Regions from separate parts of the Umezawaea sp. NPDC059074 genome, predicted to be linked through region 4. Evidence: riboswitches for the same ligand, from Rfam matches in the RefSeq annotation. Region 4 holds a riboswitch; each other region holds the start of a gene.

What was found. Region 4 has a riboswitch for cobalamin ahead of metE (5-methyltetrahydropteroyltriglutamate--homocysteine S-methyltransferase). Riboswitches for the same ligand answer to the same signal wherever they lie in the genome.
Region 1: it holds a riboswitch for cobalamin, as region 4 does, so the genes downstream of both, ACFWW9_RS27765 (ribonucleoside-diphosphate reductase subunit alpha) here and metE (5-methyltetrahydropteroyltriglutamate--homocysteine S-methyltransferase) in region 4, are expected to answer to the same signal.
Region 2: it holds a riboswitch for cobalamin, as region 4 does, so the genes downstream of both, ACFWW9_RS05120 (putative cobaltochelatase) here and metE (5-methyltetrahydropteroyltriglutamate--homocysteine S-methyltransferase) in region 4, are expected to answer to the same signal.
Region 3: it holds a riboswitch for cobalamin, as region 4 does, so the genes downstream of both, ACFWW9_RS28080 (prenyltransferase/squalene oxidase repeat-containing protein) here and metE (5-methyltetrahydropteroyltriglutamate--homocysteine S-methyltransferase) in region 4, are expected to answer to the same signal.

Annotation. Positions count from the first base shown of each region.
Region 1 is NZ_JBHYHC010000069.1:30,040-34,244, reverse strand. Features, by position in the region: gene ACFWW9_RS27785 (DUF4230 domain-containing protein) at 1-522, opposite strand, end outside; gene ACFWW9_RS27780 (hypothetical protein) at 576-983, opposite strand; gene ACFWW9_RS27775 (DUF998 domain-containing protein) at 932-1,666, opposite strand; gene ACFWW9_RS27770 (hypothetical protein) at 1,718-1,873, opposite strand; cobalamin riboswitch at 1,977-2,191, shown strand; gene ACFWW9_RS27765 (ribonucleoside-diphosphate reductase subunit alpha) at 2,433-4,205, shown strand, end outside.
Region 2 is NZ_JBHYHC010000006.1:148,994-153,198, forward strand. Features, by position in the region: gene ACFWW9_RS05110 (alpha/beta fold hydrolase) at 1-714, opposite strand, end outside; gene ACFWW9_RS05115 (RNA polymerase sigma factor) at 769-1,680, opposite strand; cobalamin riboswitch at 1,729-1,872, shown strand; gene ACFWW9_RS05120 (putative cobaltochelatase) at 1,911-3,869, shown strand; gene cobO (cob(I)yrinic acid a,c-diamide adenosyltransferase) at 3,879-4,205, shown strand, end outside.
Region 3 is NZ_JBHYHC010000071.1:7,205-11,409, reverse strand. Features, by position in the region: gene ACFWW9_RS28085 (M6 family metalloprotease domain-containing protein) at 1-568, opposite strand, end outside; gene ACFWW9_RS28080 (prenyltransferase/squalene oxidase repeat-containing protein) at 755-1,759, opposite strand; cobalamin riboswitch at 1,793-1,931, opposite strand; cobalamin riboswitch at 2,078-2,146, shown strand; gene ACFWW9_RS28075 (hypothetical protein) at 2,243-4,205, shown strand, end outside.
Region 4 is NZ_JBHYHC010000002.1:194,200-198,404, reverse strand. Features, by position in the region: gene metE (5-methyltetrahydropteroyltriglutamate--homocysteine S-methyltransferase) at 203-2,452, opposite strand; cobalamin riboswitch at 2,578-2,797, opposite strand; gene ACFWW9_RS01690 (hypothetical protein) at 2,995-3,552, shown strand; gene ACFWW9_RS01685 (hypothetical protein) at 3,794-4,205, opposite strand, start outside.

The DNA.
Region 1 (4,205 bases), on a different contig from region 4:
CTTCTGCTCCGCCGCGACGTAGAACTGCTGCTGGTCGGCGGTCTGCACGACGCTGTTCAGCCGGTCGAACAGCCCGCGCTCCTGCGCGAACACGTAGCTGCGCTCGTGGTTGATGTTCGGCTTGTCCAGCCGCGGCTTCGGCAGCGCGATGTCGACGGTCTTCTTCTCCTGCGACACCACCATCGCGTTCTCCGCGAGCCCGCCGAAGTCGACGTAGGCGTTGACGGACCCGGCGGAGACGAACAGGGTCCGCGACCCGGCCAGGACGTCCGGGACGAACCGCACGTCCTTCTCGATGTCGATCACGACCTGGTAGTCGCCGGAGGCGGCGTGGTACTGGCTCAGGTCGCGGATCGACCGCAGCAGCGCGGGCTGGCTGCGGTCGACCGTGTCGGTGCCGAACGGGTTGAGCTTGGGCAGCACGCCCACGATCTGGAGCGCGGCGGCGGCCACGACGACCAGGCACACCGCCACGACCCCGCGGAAGAGCCACCGCGAACCGGACCGCCAGGGAAGTCTCATACCCGGACGGGTACCCGGTCCGCACCCCCGTCAGACGGGGCCGAACGGACGCATCAGTAGTTGTCGCCGCCGAAGAAGATCTCCTCGATCTGGTCGGCGGTGCCCGCGAGCAGCGACAGCGGCTCGACGAACTCGTGGATGTCCAGCGTCTCCAACGGCAGCGAGTGCCGCAGCACCACGTGCTCCCCCATGATCGCCGCGCCGGACGCGATCGAGGACCGGCCGACCTCCTCCAGCAGCGCGCGCAGGTCGCACTTGGCGGCCAGGCCCACGGGGGAGGCGATCTGCACCCACTCGTGCTTCGCGTCCAGCACCTCGCGCACCAGGATGACGACCTGGGTGCGCTCGTCCTCCTCGTCCAGGTGCTCGAAGCCGTACAGGATCCGCATCTCGTCGGAGTCCTCCGAGATCACGTCGTACTGGTCGCGGACGTACGCCGCGAGGTCTCCCCACGTTGCCATGCCCCGAGTTTAGGGCGGTTCGCCGCTCCCAGGGCCCACAACCCGGCGACCAGGACGGCGATCACCTCCGTGAACACCAGGATCCGCTCGACGTACCCGATCGGGAACACCCGCCACCACGCGGTGCCACCGGAGGCGTGCACGAGAACGGCGTACAGCAGGGGCGAGAACGCCAGCACGGACAGGACGCCGAACCCCAGCGTCCACCGGGCGTGGCCGCCCCACGTCGGGTCCCGCAGCCACGGGCGGGCCAGCGCGATCATCGCGATCGGCAGGCTCACGAACGCGAGCAGGCTCGCCGCCCGGTGGATGCCGCCGCTCGCCGACGTCGACGGCAGCGACCAGTCCTGCTTCGGGAACGCCACCACGAGCGCCAAACCCAACGACCACAACGAAAGCGCGACGGCGCCGGTGGAGAACCAGCGGGTGACACCGCGGCGCACGAGCACGGCGGCGATCACCAGCGACCCGGCGGCGAGCAGCGACACGGCCACCTCGAAGACCCACGCGTTCGCGCCGAGGCCGTACTGGCTGATCGTGCGGCGCAGCTCGGCGGGGGCCTCCAGCGCGTTGCGCAGGTCCAGCGCGCCGATCATCGCGACGGTCGTCAGGACGGCGGTCAGGCCCGCCACGGCGACCACGCGGGGAAGGGCGCTCGGTCTCGTCAGCTCTGCGGTCGTCACGACCGGCAAAACGCCCGGACCGGACACGGGGTTCCGTGATTCAGCAAACCATCAGGAACGCCTGGCCAGCCGGAAGACCACGACGGCGGCCACGGCGAGCGCTCCGGTGAGCCACGGGACGGCCGGGCCGACGGCCAGGGACCCCACCGCGAGCGCCCCGGCGGCGGTGGCCGCGACACGCGGGGCCGAGGGTTCCCCGTCACCCATTCGTCGCACTCCCCCCGCCGGTCACCCTGCACTTTCACCTTATCGCATGACCTGGGCAACAAAGACCATCTTGGGCTGCGCGGCGAACCCCACCCCCACATGTAGTATCCAACGCGCTGATGGTTCACCTCCGGTCCACCCGGTGGTGAGGCAAGAGGGAATCCGGTGCGAATCCGGAGCTGCCCCGCAGCGGTGAGCGGGAACGACCGCCGTCATGAAGCACTGGACGCGAGTCCGGGAAGCGACGGCCAGTAGGTCCGCCGGCGAGAGCCGGAGTGCCCGCGAGTCCGAAGACCTGCCACCAGCGTGCACGCGACCGCGTGCACTACCCCGGTGCCCCGAGGGAGGGCGCGCGCGGACGGCTCACGGCGCCTCCTGCCGTGCTGCCTGCGCGTAGCTCCCCCGCGGTTCTCCGGGTGTCCACCGAGCTCGCGAGGAGAGAGCCGTGATGTCGCACTCCAGCCCGGACGGCTGACTCTCCGCGCACCCCCGAGTTTCCGACCGTCGAGCGCTGCTCGCCGGGCGATGCCACCTGCCCGAACACCACCCGCGGAGAGTCATGTCCCCCACCGAAACACCCGTTCAAGTCCCGGTGATCAGCCGCGACGGCACGGTGTCGCCGTTCGACGCGACCAAGATCGCCACCGCCGTGGCCAAGGCCTTCCACGCCGTCGAGGGCGCCGAGGCCGCCGGGTCGCAGCGGGTGCGCGAGCTGGTCGCGGACCTGACCCGGCAGGTCGAGGAGAAGCTGCGCAGGCAGGCCGGGCCGGATCGCGGGGTGCACATCGAGCAGATCCAGGACCAGGTCGAGCTGGTGCTGATGCGCGACGGCCACCACAAGGTCGCCCGCGCGTACGTGCTGTACCGCGAGGAGCACGCCAAGGCCCGGACCGCCGAGCAGCCCGCCGCCGAGGTCCGGCCCGCGCTGACCGTGAGGTTCCCGGACGGCCGGGTCGAGCCGCTGGACTTCGACCGGCTCGCGCTGGTGATCTCCGAGGCGTGCGCCGGGCTGCCCGCGACGTCCGCGGAGACCGTGCTGGCCGAGACGCGGCGCAACCTGTACGACGGCATCAGCCGCGCCGAGCTGGCCGTGGCGCCGGTGATGTCCGCGCGCACGATGGTCGAGATCGACCCGGACTACTCGCTGGTCAGCGCCCGGCTGCTGCTGGACAAGCTGCGCCGCGAGGCGCTGTCGTTCCTGGCCGGCAAGGACGACGAGGCCAACCACGCGGAGATGTCCGTGCGGTACCCGGAGTACTTCGCGTCCTTCGTGCGGCGGGGCGTCGAGCTGGGGCAGCTCGACCCGCTGCTGGAGGAGTTCGACCTGGCCCGGCTCGGCGCGGCGCTGCTGCCCGACCGCGACCTGGCGTTCCAGTTCCTCGGCATGCAGGTCCTGTACGACCGGTACTTCCTGCACAGCGACGAGAACCGCTACGAGCTGCCGCAGGCGTTCTTCATGCGCGTGGCCATGGGCTTGGCGCTGCGCGAGGACGACCGCGAGGCGCGGGCGATCGAGTTCTACGAGCTGCTGTCGTCGTTCGACTTCATGTGCTCCACGCCCACGCTGTTCAACGCCGGGACCACGCGCCCGCAGCTCTCGTCGTGCTTCCTCACGACGGTGGACGACGACCTCCAGGGCATCTTCCACGGGATCAGCAACAACGCGCTGCTGTCGAAGTTCGCGGGCGGCCTGGGCAACGACTGGACGCCGGTCCGCGGCATCGGCGCGCACATCAAGGGCACCAACGGCAAGTCGCAGGGCGTCGTGCCGTTCCTGAAGATCGCCAACGACACGGCCGTCGCGGTGAACCAGGGCGGCAAGCGCAAGGGCGCGGTGTGCGCGTACCTGGAGACGTGGCACATCGACGTCGAGGAGTTCCTCGACCTGCGCAAGAACACCGGCGACGAGCGCCGCCGCACGCACGACATGAACACGGCGAACTGGGTGCCGGACGAGTTCATGCGCCGGGTCCGCTCGGGCGGCGACTGGACGCTGTTCTCCCCCGACGAGGTGCCGGACCTGCACGACCTGTTCGGCGACGCGTTCGCCGCGCGCTACCGCGAGTACGAGGCGGCGGCGGACCGCGGCGAGGTCAAGGTGTTCCGGCGGCTCAAGGCCGCGGACATGTGGCGGCGGATGCTGACCATGCTGTTCGAGACCGGGCACCCGTGGATCACCTTCAAGGACCCGTGCAACCTGCGCTCGCCGCAGCAGCACTCCGGCGTCGTGCACTCGTCCAACCTGTGCACCGAGATCACGCTGAACACGAACCTCGACGAGGTCGCGGTGTGCAACCTCGGGTCGGTCAACCTGGCCCAGCACACCGGTCCC
Region 2 (4,205 bases), on a different contig from region 4:
CACCACCACGAGCGTCGGCACGGTGATCTCCGGCAGTTCCTCCCGCACGTCGAACGGTCGCGGTTCGACGCCGAGGTCCGGGGCGCGGTACGCCCGCAGCCCATCGCGCAGCGGGCGGAACTCCGCCTCCCGGCCGTAGAAGTCAGCGAAGTAGGAGGGCAGCAGGTCCTTGACCAGCTGGGTCTTGCCGTCGTCGTCCAGGTCGGAGCCGATGCGCGCGAACGCCGCGGCGACCTCGGGTGCCTGGTGGCGCTCGGCGAACCTGGTGACGTTGGCGACGGCGTCGGCCCAGAACTCCTCGCCGGTGACCGGCGACGTGTCGTACAGGACGATGCCCGACACCCGGTCGGCGTGCTCGAGGACGTGCCGCAGCACGACGAAACCGCCGTGGGAATGGCCCAGCAGAGCCACCTTCGGCACGCCGAGGTGCTCCACGACGGCGTGCAGGAACCGCGTGTAGGTGTCGAGGTGGTAGCCGGACGGGTCGGCCAGCCTGCCGGAGTCGCCGGTGCCGATGGGCTCCAGGTAGACCATCGTGAGGTGCTGTTCGAGCGCGGTCGACCTCAGGTACTGCCAGGCGATGCCGGGGCCGCCGGAGTGCGCGACGCACACGGGACCCGAGCCCGCCACGTGGTAGCGCTGGGCGATGCCCTCGACGGTGATCGTGTGCGTGCCGGGGGTGAGCGGGGTCGTGACTTCTTCGAATCGGTTCACGTGAGCACGATGCGGGGGAGGCCGAGAAGTTCGGTGCGAGGGCTGTGACGCCGCTCACGCCGGGTGGAACAGGCGCAGCCGGTGGTAGCGGCCGCCGCGGTGGGACATCATCCAGATCACGCCGGGCGGGCAGTGGTCCGGGTCGTCGGGCGGGTTGACCAGGTCCATCTCCCACAGCGTGAGGTCGCGGCTGACGAGCGCCGCCCCGAACCGCTGCCGGACGCCCGCCTCGAGGTCGCAGTTCATCCCGTCGATCATCGTCCCGACGCCGCCGCGCACAGCGCCCGCGAGCAGTTCCGCGTCCGGCGTCCACCGGTCCGCGACCACCTCGGCGAACGCCCCGCGCTCGGCGGCGGCCAGCGTGTCGAGCGCCTCCGCCTTGCTCCGCTCGGTCTTCTCGGCGATGTCGTCGTGCGTGAGGTCGGCGGTGGTGAGCAGGGCGTCGGCGAGGGACGTCCTGGCCGCGTTCAGCCTGCTCCGCACCGTCCCGACCGGCACCTCGCACGCAGCCGCGATCTGCTCGTACGAGGTCACGCCGCTGAAGTGCCGCAGCAGCACGGCCAGCCGCAGCGGTTCGGACAGCTCGCCGATCGCGTGCCACACCCAGTCCCGCAGCGCGCCCTCCTCGACGACCTGGTCCGGCGTCGGACCGAGCGCGGGCAGCGTCTCGGGGACCGCGACGGCCTGGGGAGCGCGCAGCCGCATCCGGCCCGCGTTGCGGGTGACCATCCGCAGCCACGGGCCCACGGCGGCGGGATCGCGCAGGTCGCCGATCCGGCTCACCGCCGTGAGCGACGCGTCCTGCACGGCGTCGTCGGCGTCCGGCCCGTAGCCCAGGACGCCCAGCGCGACCGCGCGCATCCCGGCCCGGTGCCGGGCCAGCAGCGTCCCCAACGCCGTCACCTCGCCGCTCTGGGCGGCGCGGACCAGTTCCGCGTCCGAGAGGACACCCGGCTCATCGCTCACGGGGCCGATTGTCCACCCCGCGCGGATGTGATCAGACTCGCCGAGGGGTTGGTAGGCGCGGAGCGGGATGCGACGATGCGAAAGCTGTAGGGGTGCGCGAGGAAGCCGGTGGGAATCCGGCACGGTCCCGCCACTGTGACCGGGTAGGAGAGATCCGGGAGTCAGGAACTCGACCCCCGAGTCACTTCTCCCGGACACGGGCGTGGACACCCGAGGAAGGACCTCCCCGCATGACCTCGCGCTTCCCCTTTTCCGCGGTCGTCGGTCACGACGACCTGCGACTGGCCCTGCTGTTGAACGCCGTGCACCCCGGTATCGGCGGTGTGCTGGTCAGGGGTGAGAAGGGCACCGCCAAGTCGACGGTCGTGCGAGCCCTCGCCGCCTTGCTGCCGGAACTGGCCGTCGTGCCGGGCTGCCGGTTCGGCTGCGACCCGCTGGTCGACACCGAGTGCCCGGACGGCCCGCACCTCGGCGACGCCGCCGAACGCCGTCCCGCCAAGCTGGTCGAGCTGCCCGTCGGCGCGACCGAGGACCGCCTGGTCGGCTCGCTGGACCTGGAGCGCGCCCTGACCGAGGGCGTCCGCGCCTACCAGCCGGGCCTGCTGGCGGCCGCGCACCGCGGCGTCCTCTACGTCGACGAGGTCAACCTGCTGCACGACCACCTCGTGGACCTGCTGCTGGACGCGGCCGCGATGGGCCGCGCGCACGTGGAGCGCGAGGGCGTGTCGATCTCGCACGCGGCGTCGTTCCTGCTGGTCGGGACGATGAACCCGGAGGAGGGTGAACTCCGCCCGCAGTTGCTGGACCGCTTCGGCCTCACGGTCGCCGTGCGCGCCTCGCGCGACGTGGCCACCCGGACCGAGGTCATCCGCCGCAGGCTGGCTTACGAGGCCGACCCCGAGGGCTTCGCCGCCCGCTGGGAGGCCGCGGACGCCGAGCTGGCCGACCGGATCGTGACCGCTCGCGCGGCGCTGCCGACCGTGGCGCTGCCGGACTCCGAGCTGCGCCGGATCGCGGGCGTGTGCGCGGCGTTCGAGGTGGACGGGATGCGCGCCGACCTGGTCGTGGCCCGCACGGCCGTGGCGCACGCGGCGTGGCGCGGCGCGGACGTCGTGGAGGAGGCCGACGTCGAGGCCGCCGTCCGGCTCGCGCTGCCGCACCGCAAGCGCCGCGACCCGTTCGACGAGCCGGGTCTGGAGGAGGAGCAGCTCGCCGATGCCATGCAGCAGGCGGCCGAGCACGCCGACAACGAGCCCGAGCCGGACGGGCCTCCCGACGGTCCCGACGACGGCGGTCAGCCCGCGCCCGAGGGCTCCGAGCAGCCGCAACAGCAGCCGCAGCAGGGTGGGTCGGGGTCGTCGGACAAGCCCCCGGCCGCGCCCGCTCCGGCGTTCCGCGCCCGGCTGCTCCAGGTGCCCGGTGTCGGCGAGGGCGCGCCCGGCAGGCGGTCACGGGCCCGCGCCCGCACCGGCCAGGTCGTCCGTTCGTCCACTGTGGACGGTGCTGGGCTGCACCTGGTCGGCACGCTGGCCGCCGCCGCGCCGCACCAGAACTCCCGCGGCCGCACCGGTCCCGGCCTGCTGCTCAAGGCCGGTGACGTGCGGCTGTCGGTCCGCGAGGGCAAGGAGGGCAACCTCGTCCTCTTCGTCGTGGACGCCTCCGGCTCGATGGCCGCCCGGCAGCGGATGTCCGCCGTCAGCGGCGCGGTGATCTCCCTGCTCCGCGACGCCTACCAGCGCCGCGACAAGGTCGGCGTGGTCACGTTCCGCGGCTCGTCCGCCGAGGTCGCGCTGCCGCCCACCACGTCGGTCGACGCGGCCGCGGCCCGGCTGCGCCGGATGCGCACCGGCGGCCGGACCCCGTTGGCGGACGGCCTGCTCAAGGCCCGCAGGCTCCTGGAGATCGAACGGCTCCGCGACCCCCGCCGTCGTCCGCTGCTGGTGCTGCTCACCGACGGCCGCGCCACCTCGACCGGCGCGGGCGGGGACCCGATGCGGGACGCGCTGCGCGCCGCGGGCCTGCTGGCCGCCGACGGCACCGCGTCCGTCGTCGTCGACTGCGAGCACGGCCCGATCCGGCTCGGCCTGGCCGCCAAGGTCGCCGTCGCGCTCGACGGGGCCTGCCTGCGCCTGGAAGAACTGTCCGCCGACCAGGTCGCGGGCGTCGTCCGCGCGGCCCGCGCCGCCTAGGAGACCCCGGTGCCCCAAGGACAACCCGCGTCGGTCCCGAAGGACGGCCTGACCACCCGGCAGCGGCGCAACCGGCCGCTGCTGATGGTCCACACCGGCGAGATGAAGGGGAAGTCGACCTCGGCGTTCGGGCTCGCCCTGCGCGGCTGGAACCAGGGCTGGTCGATCGGTGTGTTCCAGTTCGTGAAGTCGGCGAAGTGGAAGGTCGGCGAGGAGGAGGCGTTCAAGGCGCTCGGCCGCGTGCACGACGAGACTGGCGCGGGAGGGCCGGTCGAGTGGCACAAGATGGGCGAGGGCTGGTCCTGGACCCGCAAGCAGGGAACGGAGCAGGACCAC
Region 3 (4,205 bases), on a different contig from region 4:
CGGTCAGGTCGACGCCGTAGCGCCCGCCGGAGTCCTCCATCCAGTACTCGTTCACGGTGTGGCCGCGGTTGAGGGTGTTCGGCTTGTTGAGGAAGTCCTGGTAGAACCGGGCGACCTGGTCGCGCGGCACGCCGCTGGCCTCCGCGCTGGGGTTGCCGAACACGGTCGACTGCTTCGGCTGGGTCACGACGAACGGCTGGTTCGGGTAGTCCAGCAGGACCAGCGCGCCCTTGAAGTTGCGCACCGATCCCTTGACCGACGGGTCGGCCCAGTTCGTGCCGGGGATCTTGCGGTAGTCCGCCTCCCACGTCATGTGGTCGGGGTTGACCCAGTTCTGCGGGTCAACGGGACCGGGGAACCCGGCTTTCGCCGCCACACGGGCGGAATCGCGGGACTCCTGCCACGGCTGCTGCTGCGGCCAGTGGTCGAACTGCCAGTGGTGCAGGGGGTCGTCGAGGGGAGCGGCGGTCACGCTGGAGGTGCCCGCGACGAGCGCGGCGACCGAGAACAGCGTCGTGATCAGCAGTGCGGGGCGCCGAAGCCCACGACGGACAGGTGAGTGGTCCATGCCACCTCCGTGGAGTAGAACCCCTCACGCTAGCCACCGGCGATCACCCGTCGGGCGTTGTCAGTTAACGGAAATCCCCGACGCGCGGTCGGTCCGGCTCCGAGGGCTCCGTCGTGCCTGCCATCCATATGTCCACAAAGGACTTTCCGGGTGGTTTCCCGTGGAAACCACCCGGAAGGTCTTCGCTCACGGGCAGGTCAGGACCGGGGCCTGGGCGACGCCGCCGCCGTTCAGCGACGACAGCGGGACACCCGTCAGGCCGAGGACGGCCTGCGCGGTCGCGCGGGGCGCGGTCGACTGGTCGAACCCGGTCGCGTCGTAGGCGATCGCGCCGCGGTCCGCCACGGCGCCCGCGCAGCCGACCTGCAACGACCGGAGGAACTGCCGTGCCTTGACCGCGGCCACCGGGCGGTGGCCGGCGAGCGCCTCGGCGGCGAGGCCGGTGCTGTTCGCGTTCGACGCGCCGGCGCCGACGCCGAAGCCGCCGTCGGTGTGCTGCTGGGTGACGAGCCACCCCGTGCCCTCGGCGGCGTTCACCGTGTCGCCGGTGGCGCGCAACGCCTGCACGACCATCGCGGTCGAGTCCACGTCACTGGCGCACGGGGTCGCGCCGAACGTGAGCGGGAAACCCCCGTCGGGGCACTGGGTGCCCGCGAGGAACGCCACGGCGGTCGCGGGCGCGCCCGACGGCGTGCGGTCGAGGGCCAGCAGCGCGAGCGACTGGGTGAAGGCGTTGCTGTAGTCGCCGAAGTCGGAGCGGTCGGAGAACCGGCCGGACGGCGTGAGCAGGGAGAGCAGGCCCGCCTTGAGGTCGACGCCGCCGAACGACGCCGGGTCCTTGCCGCGGACCTGCGCGGCGAGCATCAGCTTGGCGTGCGCTCCCGCGTAGGCCTCGGTGCCGCCGCCGACGTACCCGGCGGTGACCTCCGGCCTCGCCAGCCAGGTGATCGCCTTGCCCGCGTTGGTGTTCGACGTCCGCGAGGCGGCGAACGCGAAGATCGCGTCGATCGTCAAGCCCTGGTCGGGGTACTTCACCCCGCCGAACTCGACCTCGAACCGTTCACCGTCGACCAGTTGCCGGGCGAGCCACCCGGAGGCGGCGTCGGCCTTGGTCGTGGTGGCGGTCGCCGTTGGGGCGGCCACCAGGCCGAAACCGCACAGCAGGGCGACAGCGAGCGCCAAACGTCTCATGAGGAACCTTTCCCGCACTTCCACGACAGGAGTTGGTGGATCACCGCGCGGGGCGGGTAACCGGGCTCGCCCCCGGAGGGGCACACCGTTGCGGGTCAGCGCCGGGCTCTCACCGGACTTCCCCCGCTCCGCGCTGAATGGAGTTGGACGGACCACAGGCTCTCATCCCACCGGCCGGAAGAGTCGGGCGAGTGCTTCGGGAACCCGCACCACGTCCGCGTTGTGATGTCCGCAACCGACTCCGTCGGCGGTGCCGTTCGGCGGAAACCGGGTGTTAGCCTCGGCCGCCACCACAACTGAACACCGCCACCCGTGCAGGGGAAGCCGGTCGAAATCCGGCGCTGTCGCGCAACCGTGGGCCACGTTCCTGTGGCGAGTCGGGTTACCGCGCGGGTGGCTGAACCGTCCAACCCGCTGTCGCGATGAGCAGGGGTGACTTCGGCGTTCCGCGCCTGTCCTCCTCGTGCCGCAAAGGAGGAGAGCATGCGTCGTCGCCGGATCGGGGCGGCACTGGCGTTCGCCACCGCCGCTGGCCTGGTCGCCGCCCTCGTCGCGGGCACGGCCGTCGCCGCCGGTGATCGCGCCGCGGCCCGCTCGAACTCCCGGTGGCTCGCCTCGAAGCTCGCGCCGGACGGCACGCTGGAGAACCCCAACGGGGGCTCGCTGCCGGACTACGGCCTGATGCTCGACGTGCTGTTCGCGCTGCACGCGTCCGGCGACGGGGCGCTCGCCGCGCCCGTCGTCGACTACCTGGACGACAAGGGCCACGCGACCGACTACTACACGTGGGACGCCCTGGTCCCGGACTCCGGGTTCGACGCCATCATCGTCGGTGGCGCGGCCGCGAAGGTGCTGGTCGCCGCGCAGATCGCCGGACGCGACCCGCACAGGTTCGACGGCCACGACATGGTCGCCGAGACCCGTGACTCGATCCGGCGGTCCGGCCCGGACAAGGGCCGGATCAGCGACTACTCGAAGAACCCCGACTTCGCCGACTTCGTCACCAACAACGCCAACATGTTCGGCCAGGCGCTCGGCGTGATCGGCTTGGCCGCGGCGGGGGAGAACGACCGGCTCGCCCTCGACACGATGCTCACGCAGCAGTGCTCCGAGGGGTACTTCCGGATCTTCTTCGGGTACATCCCGACGACCGAGACCGGCGACCACGTCACCCCGAACGGCTACAAGGTCTCGACGTGCGACGAGGGCAAACCCTTCGACCTGTCCTCGCCGGACGGCGATACGACCGGCCTCGCGCTGTCGGCGATGCTGGCCGCGAAACGCGCCGGGGCCGAAGGGCTCGACGAGCCGATCGGCCGGACGGTCTCGTGGCTCACCGCGCACCAGACCGCGAGCGGTGGTTGGGGCGGCGGCGTCGGCACCGAGGCGGCGAACACCAACAGCACCGGCCTGATCGTGCAGGCGCTCGCCGACGCGGGCGGCTCCGACAGCGCGGTCGACCGCGGCGTCGGCTACCTCAAGTCCGCGCAGGCCACCGCCGAGGCCGACGGGGGCACCTCCCTCGCGGGCGAACTCGGCGCGATCGCCTACAACCCCGGCGCGTACACGGCCGCGCGCGCCACCGGCATCAGCGGGCTCGACACGTGGCTCCGCGCGAGCGCCCAAGCGTCGCTCGGCCTGTCCCAGGTCGGGTGGTACGCGCTCGCCAGGGGCGAGATGCCCGAGGAGCCGTCCACCACCGGCACCACGACGACCACGACCGGTTCGTCGACCACCACGACTTCCGCGGAAGCCACGACCGCCACGAGGACGGTGACCGTCGTCCCCGCGCCCCGGACCATCGCGGGCGCCAAGGCGCAGGTGGTCCAGCCGACGTCGTCCACGGTCCGCCCGAGCACCACGACACCCGGCGCGAGGCTCGGCGCGTACCTGGCGAACCGGGTGGTGAACGGCGACCACGTCGAGGTCACCGAGGACGGCAAGACGTACGTGGACTACGACGCCACGGCCGACCTGGTGCTCGCGTTGCGCGCCTTGGGCGAGCAGCCCGAGACGGTCGCGCGGGCCACGGACTTCCTCCTCGGCCCGGACGCGGTCCAGGCCTACGCCCACGGAGCGCCCTACGAGCAGGGGTCCGCCGCCTACGCCGAACCGCTGGCCAAGCTCGTGGTCGTCGCGCAGTTCGCGCGGGCGGACGACCTCGCGGCCCGGTTGCGCGGCGACCTGGTGGCGTTGCGCGGCGAGGACGGCAGGTTCACCGACCGGGGCGCGTTCGCCGACGCGGACGACACGACCGCACGGCACGCGTGGGCGCTGCTCGCCACCGCGGGCGATCCCGGCGTCGCCGTGGACGTGCTGCTGGCGGCCCAGTGCGCCGACGGCACGTTCCCCGAGCACCTCGGCGACGGGAAGTGCGCGTCCGGCGACCTCGCGGCGACGGCCGCCGCCGTGACGGCGCTGAACGCGAGGCCGCACACCGAGAGCA
Region 4 (4,205 bases):
AGTGGTGCTTCCGTGTCGCTCGAACAACGTCAACACGGGAGCGGGTCGCGAACGGTTCAGCGGAACTTCCCCGGCGATCTCAACTGGAGGCCCGACGTTCGGGGCGCGAAGGCGTTGTGCGGCAAGGAGGTCTTGGCACAAGTGCGCCACTCCACTGTGGACCCCGAGGGGACGGTGGGCGTCGCCGTCCCCTCGGAGCGGATCAGCCCCGCGCGCGGTGCGCGGCGGCCACGAGGTGCCGCAGCGCCGGTTCCACCTCGGCGTAGCCGCGGGTCTTGAGGCCGCAGTCCGGGTTCACCCACAGGCGCTCGCCGGGCACGGCGTCCAGCGCGGCGCGCAGCAGGTCGACCACCTCGTCCTCGGTCGGCACGTTCGGCGAGTGGATGTCGTACACGCCAGGCCCGACCGCGCGGCTGAACCCGATGGCCTTCAGGTCGTCGAGCACCTCCATGCGGGACCGGGCGGCCTCGATGGTGGTCACGTCCGCGTCCAGCCCGTCGATGGCGTCGATGACGTCGCCGAACTCCGAGTAGCACAGGTGGGTGTGCACCTGGGTGGACGTGGCCGCGCCCGCCGTGGCCAGCCGGAACGAGCCGACGGCCCAGTCCAGGTAGGCCTCGCGGTGCTCCGCCCGCAGCGGCAGCAGTTCCCGCAGGGCGGGCTCGTCGACCTGCACGACGCCGATGCCCGCGGCCTCCAGGTCGCGGATCTCGTCGCGCAGCGCCAGCGCGACCTGCTCGGCGGTGTCGCCGAGCGGCTGGTCGTCGCGGACGAACGACCAGGCCAGGATGGTCACGGGGCCGGTGAGCATCCCCTTGACCGGCTTGGCCGTCAACGACTGCGCGTACGACGTCCACGCCACGGTGATCGGCTCCGGGCGGGACACGTCGCCGTGGATGATCGGCGGTCGCACGCAGCGCGACCCGTAGGACTGCACCCAGCCGAGTCGGGTCGACGCGAAGCCGTCCAGGTGCTCGGCGAAGTACTGCACCATGTCGTTGCGCTCGGGTTCGCCGTGCACCAGCACGTCCAGCCCGATCTCCTCCTGCAACCGGACGACCCGCTCGATCTCGGCGCGCATCCGCTCCGCGTACCCGGCCTCGTCCAGGGTGCCGTCGCGGAGGTCCGCCCTGGCACGGCGGACGTCGCCGGTCTGCGGGAACGAACCGATGGTCGTGGTGGCGAGCGGCGGCAGCGCGAGCCGGGCCCGCTGCACCTCGGCGCGCTCGGCGTAGGGGGCGCGGGTGCGGTGCTCGGGGCGCAGCGCGTCGATCCGGGCGCGGACCCGGCCGTCGAACGACGGGGCGCCCGCGGCGGCGTGGCTGATCCCGGTGTCGTTGTCGCGCAACGCCTTGCCGATCAGCACGACCTCCGCGACCTTCTGCCGGGCGAACGCCAGCCTGGCCACGACGGCCGGGTCCAGGTCCGTCTCGGCGTCCAGGTCGTACGGCACGTGCAGCAGCGAGCACGACGTCGACACGGCGAGCGAGCCGACCGACCCGAGCAGCGTCGCGGCCTTCGCCAGCGCGGCGGTGAGGTCCGTGCGCCACACGTTGCGGCCGTCCACGACCCCGGCGACCAGCGTCTTGTCCCGCAGCCCCGGCAGGCCCGCGATCCGGTTCACCGCGGCGGGCGCGGTGACCAGGTCGACCGCAACGGCCTCGACCGGGGTCTCCACGAGCACCGGCAGCGCCTCGCCGAGGTCGCCGAAGTAGCCCGCGACCAGGATCGCGGGCCGGGCGGTCGCCTCGCCGAGGCGGGTGTACGCGCGGCGCAGCGCGGCCAGTTCGGCCTCGGTGCGGTCCGCCGCGAACGCGGGCTCGTCGAGCTGCACCCACTCCGCGCCCGCGTCGGCCAGCGCCGCCAGCAGCTCGACGTACCGGTCGACCAGCCCGTCCAGCAGGTCCAGCGGCGTGAAGCCCTCTGGCGCGTCCGCCGAGGCCTTGGCCAGCAGCAGGAACGTCACCGGGCCGACGAGCACCGGCCGGGTCGGGACGCCGAGGTCGAGCGCCTCGCGGAACTCGGCGACAGGCTTGTCCCCGACCAGCGCGAACCGGGTCGACGGGTCCAGTTCCGGCACCAGGTAGTGGTAGTTGGTGTCGAACCACTTGGTCAGCTCCAGCGGCGGCACGCTGTCCCGCCCGCGGGCCGCGGCGAAGTAGGTGTCCACCGGGGACAGGCCTAGGTCGCAGAACCGCCGGGGCACGGCGTCGAACAGCACGGCCGTGTCGAGCACGTGGTCGTAGTAGGAGAACGTGTTGCCGGGCACGGAGTCGAGGCCGGCGGCGGCCAGCTCCCGCCACGTGTCCGCGCGCAGCTCGCGGGCGACCGCGGCCAGGACGTCCGCGTCGGCGCGGCCCGCCCAGTACGCCTCCACCGCGCGCTTGAGCTCGCGGCGCGGGCCGATCCTGGGGAAGCCCAGCACGGTGGTCCCGATTTCGGGGGTGTTCACAGCTCTCTCCTCGCGAGCGTGCCGACGAGACCGGGCCGTCGTGGGGGCACGCGAGAAGGGGCGGCGCGTGGCGCCACCCGTGTCCGCGCGGACCTTCCCACGAGGTCCCGGACTCCACGCGCACCGGTGGTGCGCGTGCCGGTGGCAGGTCTTCGGACTCGCGGGCACCCACCGGAGGACCGGTGGACCTACTGGCCGTCGCTTCCCAGGCCCGTCGGGCCCAGTGCTCTCGTGACGGCGGTCGTTCCCGCTCACCGCTGCGGGGCAGTCCCGGATTCCCACCGGGTTCCCTCTTGCCTCGCCGCGCCCCGAGGGGATCGGCGAACCACCAGCGGGCCGAGCCTAGCCGAGTCCCGACAGGCGGTCGGAGGTCGTCCGGATGGTGGGAGCCGGGTGGTTGCCAACGCAATGACCAGGGCCGGAGGGTGCGAAAGTGCAGTGCCGGGAGTACGGGTGACCACAGATCCCCGGTTTCCCGGCCGTCGGCGGAGCGCGGTGGTCTACTCGGGGGAAGACCACGTCCACGAGGAAGGCGTACGGCCATGATCTGCTGGGACCGGGTCGGCGACCACCTCGTGCTGGGCTTCTTCGACCAGGCCGAGGTCGACCGGCTGCGAGGCTACCTCGTCGGGCTGCGCGAGGTCCTCGACGCCAGGTTCGCCGAGTACACGACGGACTGCCCGCCCGGCAAGAAGCTCGGCGTGGCCTACCCGTTGGCCGAGACCGGCGACCGACGGCTGCGGGCGATCCTGCGCCGCCGCGTCGGCGAGGTCGGGCCGTGGCGGGAGCCGGAGGTGTTCCGGCCGCTGCACAAGGCGATCACGCGGGTCCTCGCGACGCTGCCCGACAAGGGCGGACTGGTCCAGCTGCACTCGATCGACTGCGCGGGCGCGTGGTCGCGGTCGTTGACCGACCTGCGGGTCGCGATGGCGGCCTCCGCCAGGGAGGCCGAGCCGGTGCTGGCCAGCCGCACCCGGTTCACCACCCGCTGGCTGAAGTCCGTGGTGCGCACGCTCGACGCCACGGCGACCAAGGAGGTCCAGCCGGTGCCGCAGGACCTGGTCGACAGCATCAACCAGGTCCGCACGTACTGGATCTGAAACGCCGAGGAGGCCCCGTTCCCGAGGCCCCTCCTTGAGCAGCAGGACACCTGCTGCGTGACTGCCTGGCGGCGCGTGCCTGCTGTTGAGAGGCCGGCTTTACTTGGGGGATTTGAGCCTTAAAATTTGTCGGGCTGCGGCTTCTGAACCTGCCGTTTTGGCCCGACAAAGGCTCAAATCTAGGGGCCCCAAGTCAAGCCGGCCGTCGCCAAACCTCTTCCGACGATGCCGTAGGCCAAGATCACCCGAGGAACACCGACGAGACTGCGTTGTCGAAGCCGACCGTCGACAGGTCCGCGATGTCCTTGTCCACGACCAGGGACTTGCCCTTGCAGTCCTTTTCGGACCAGAGCTTCACCTTGCCCTTGACCTTGACCGAGGACGCGGCCTTCGGGGAGGAGGCGTTGCGGCAGTCCAGACCGGACAGGCTCTCCCGGTTGCCGTCGACGAAGTCCTTCTTGTCGAACAGGTTCGCGGTGTTGTCGCTGCCGTCGCGGGTCACCGGCGTGCCCGCGGTCGCCTTGCCGCCGTCCGGGCGCAGCCCGAACCAGGTGCCGCCCACGCCCTGGCCGTTCGCGTCGCCGATCTGCGTGTCCTTGCTGTAGAAGTACGCGGGCCAGCCCTCGACCGTCAGCTGACGGGTGCCGTCGGCG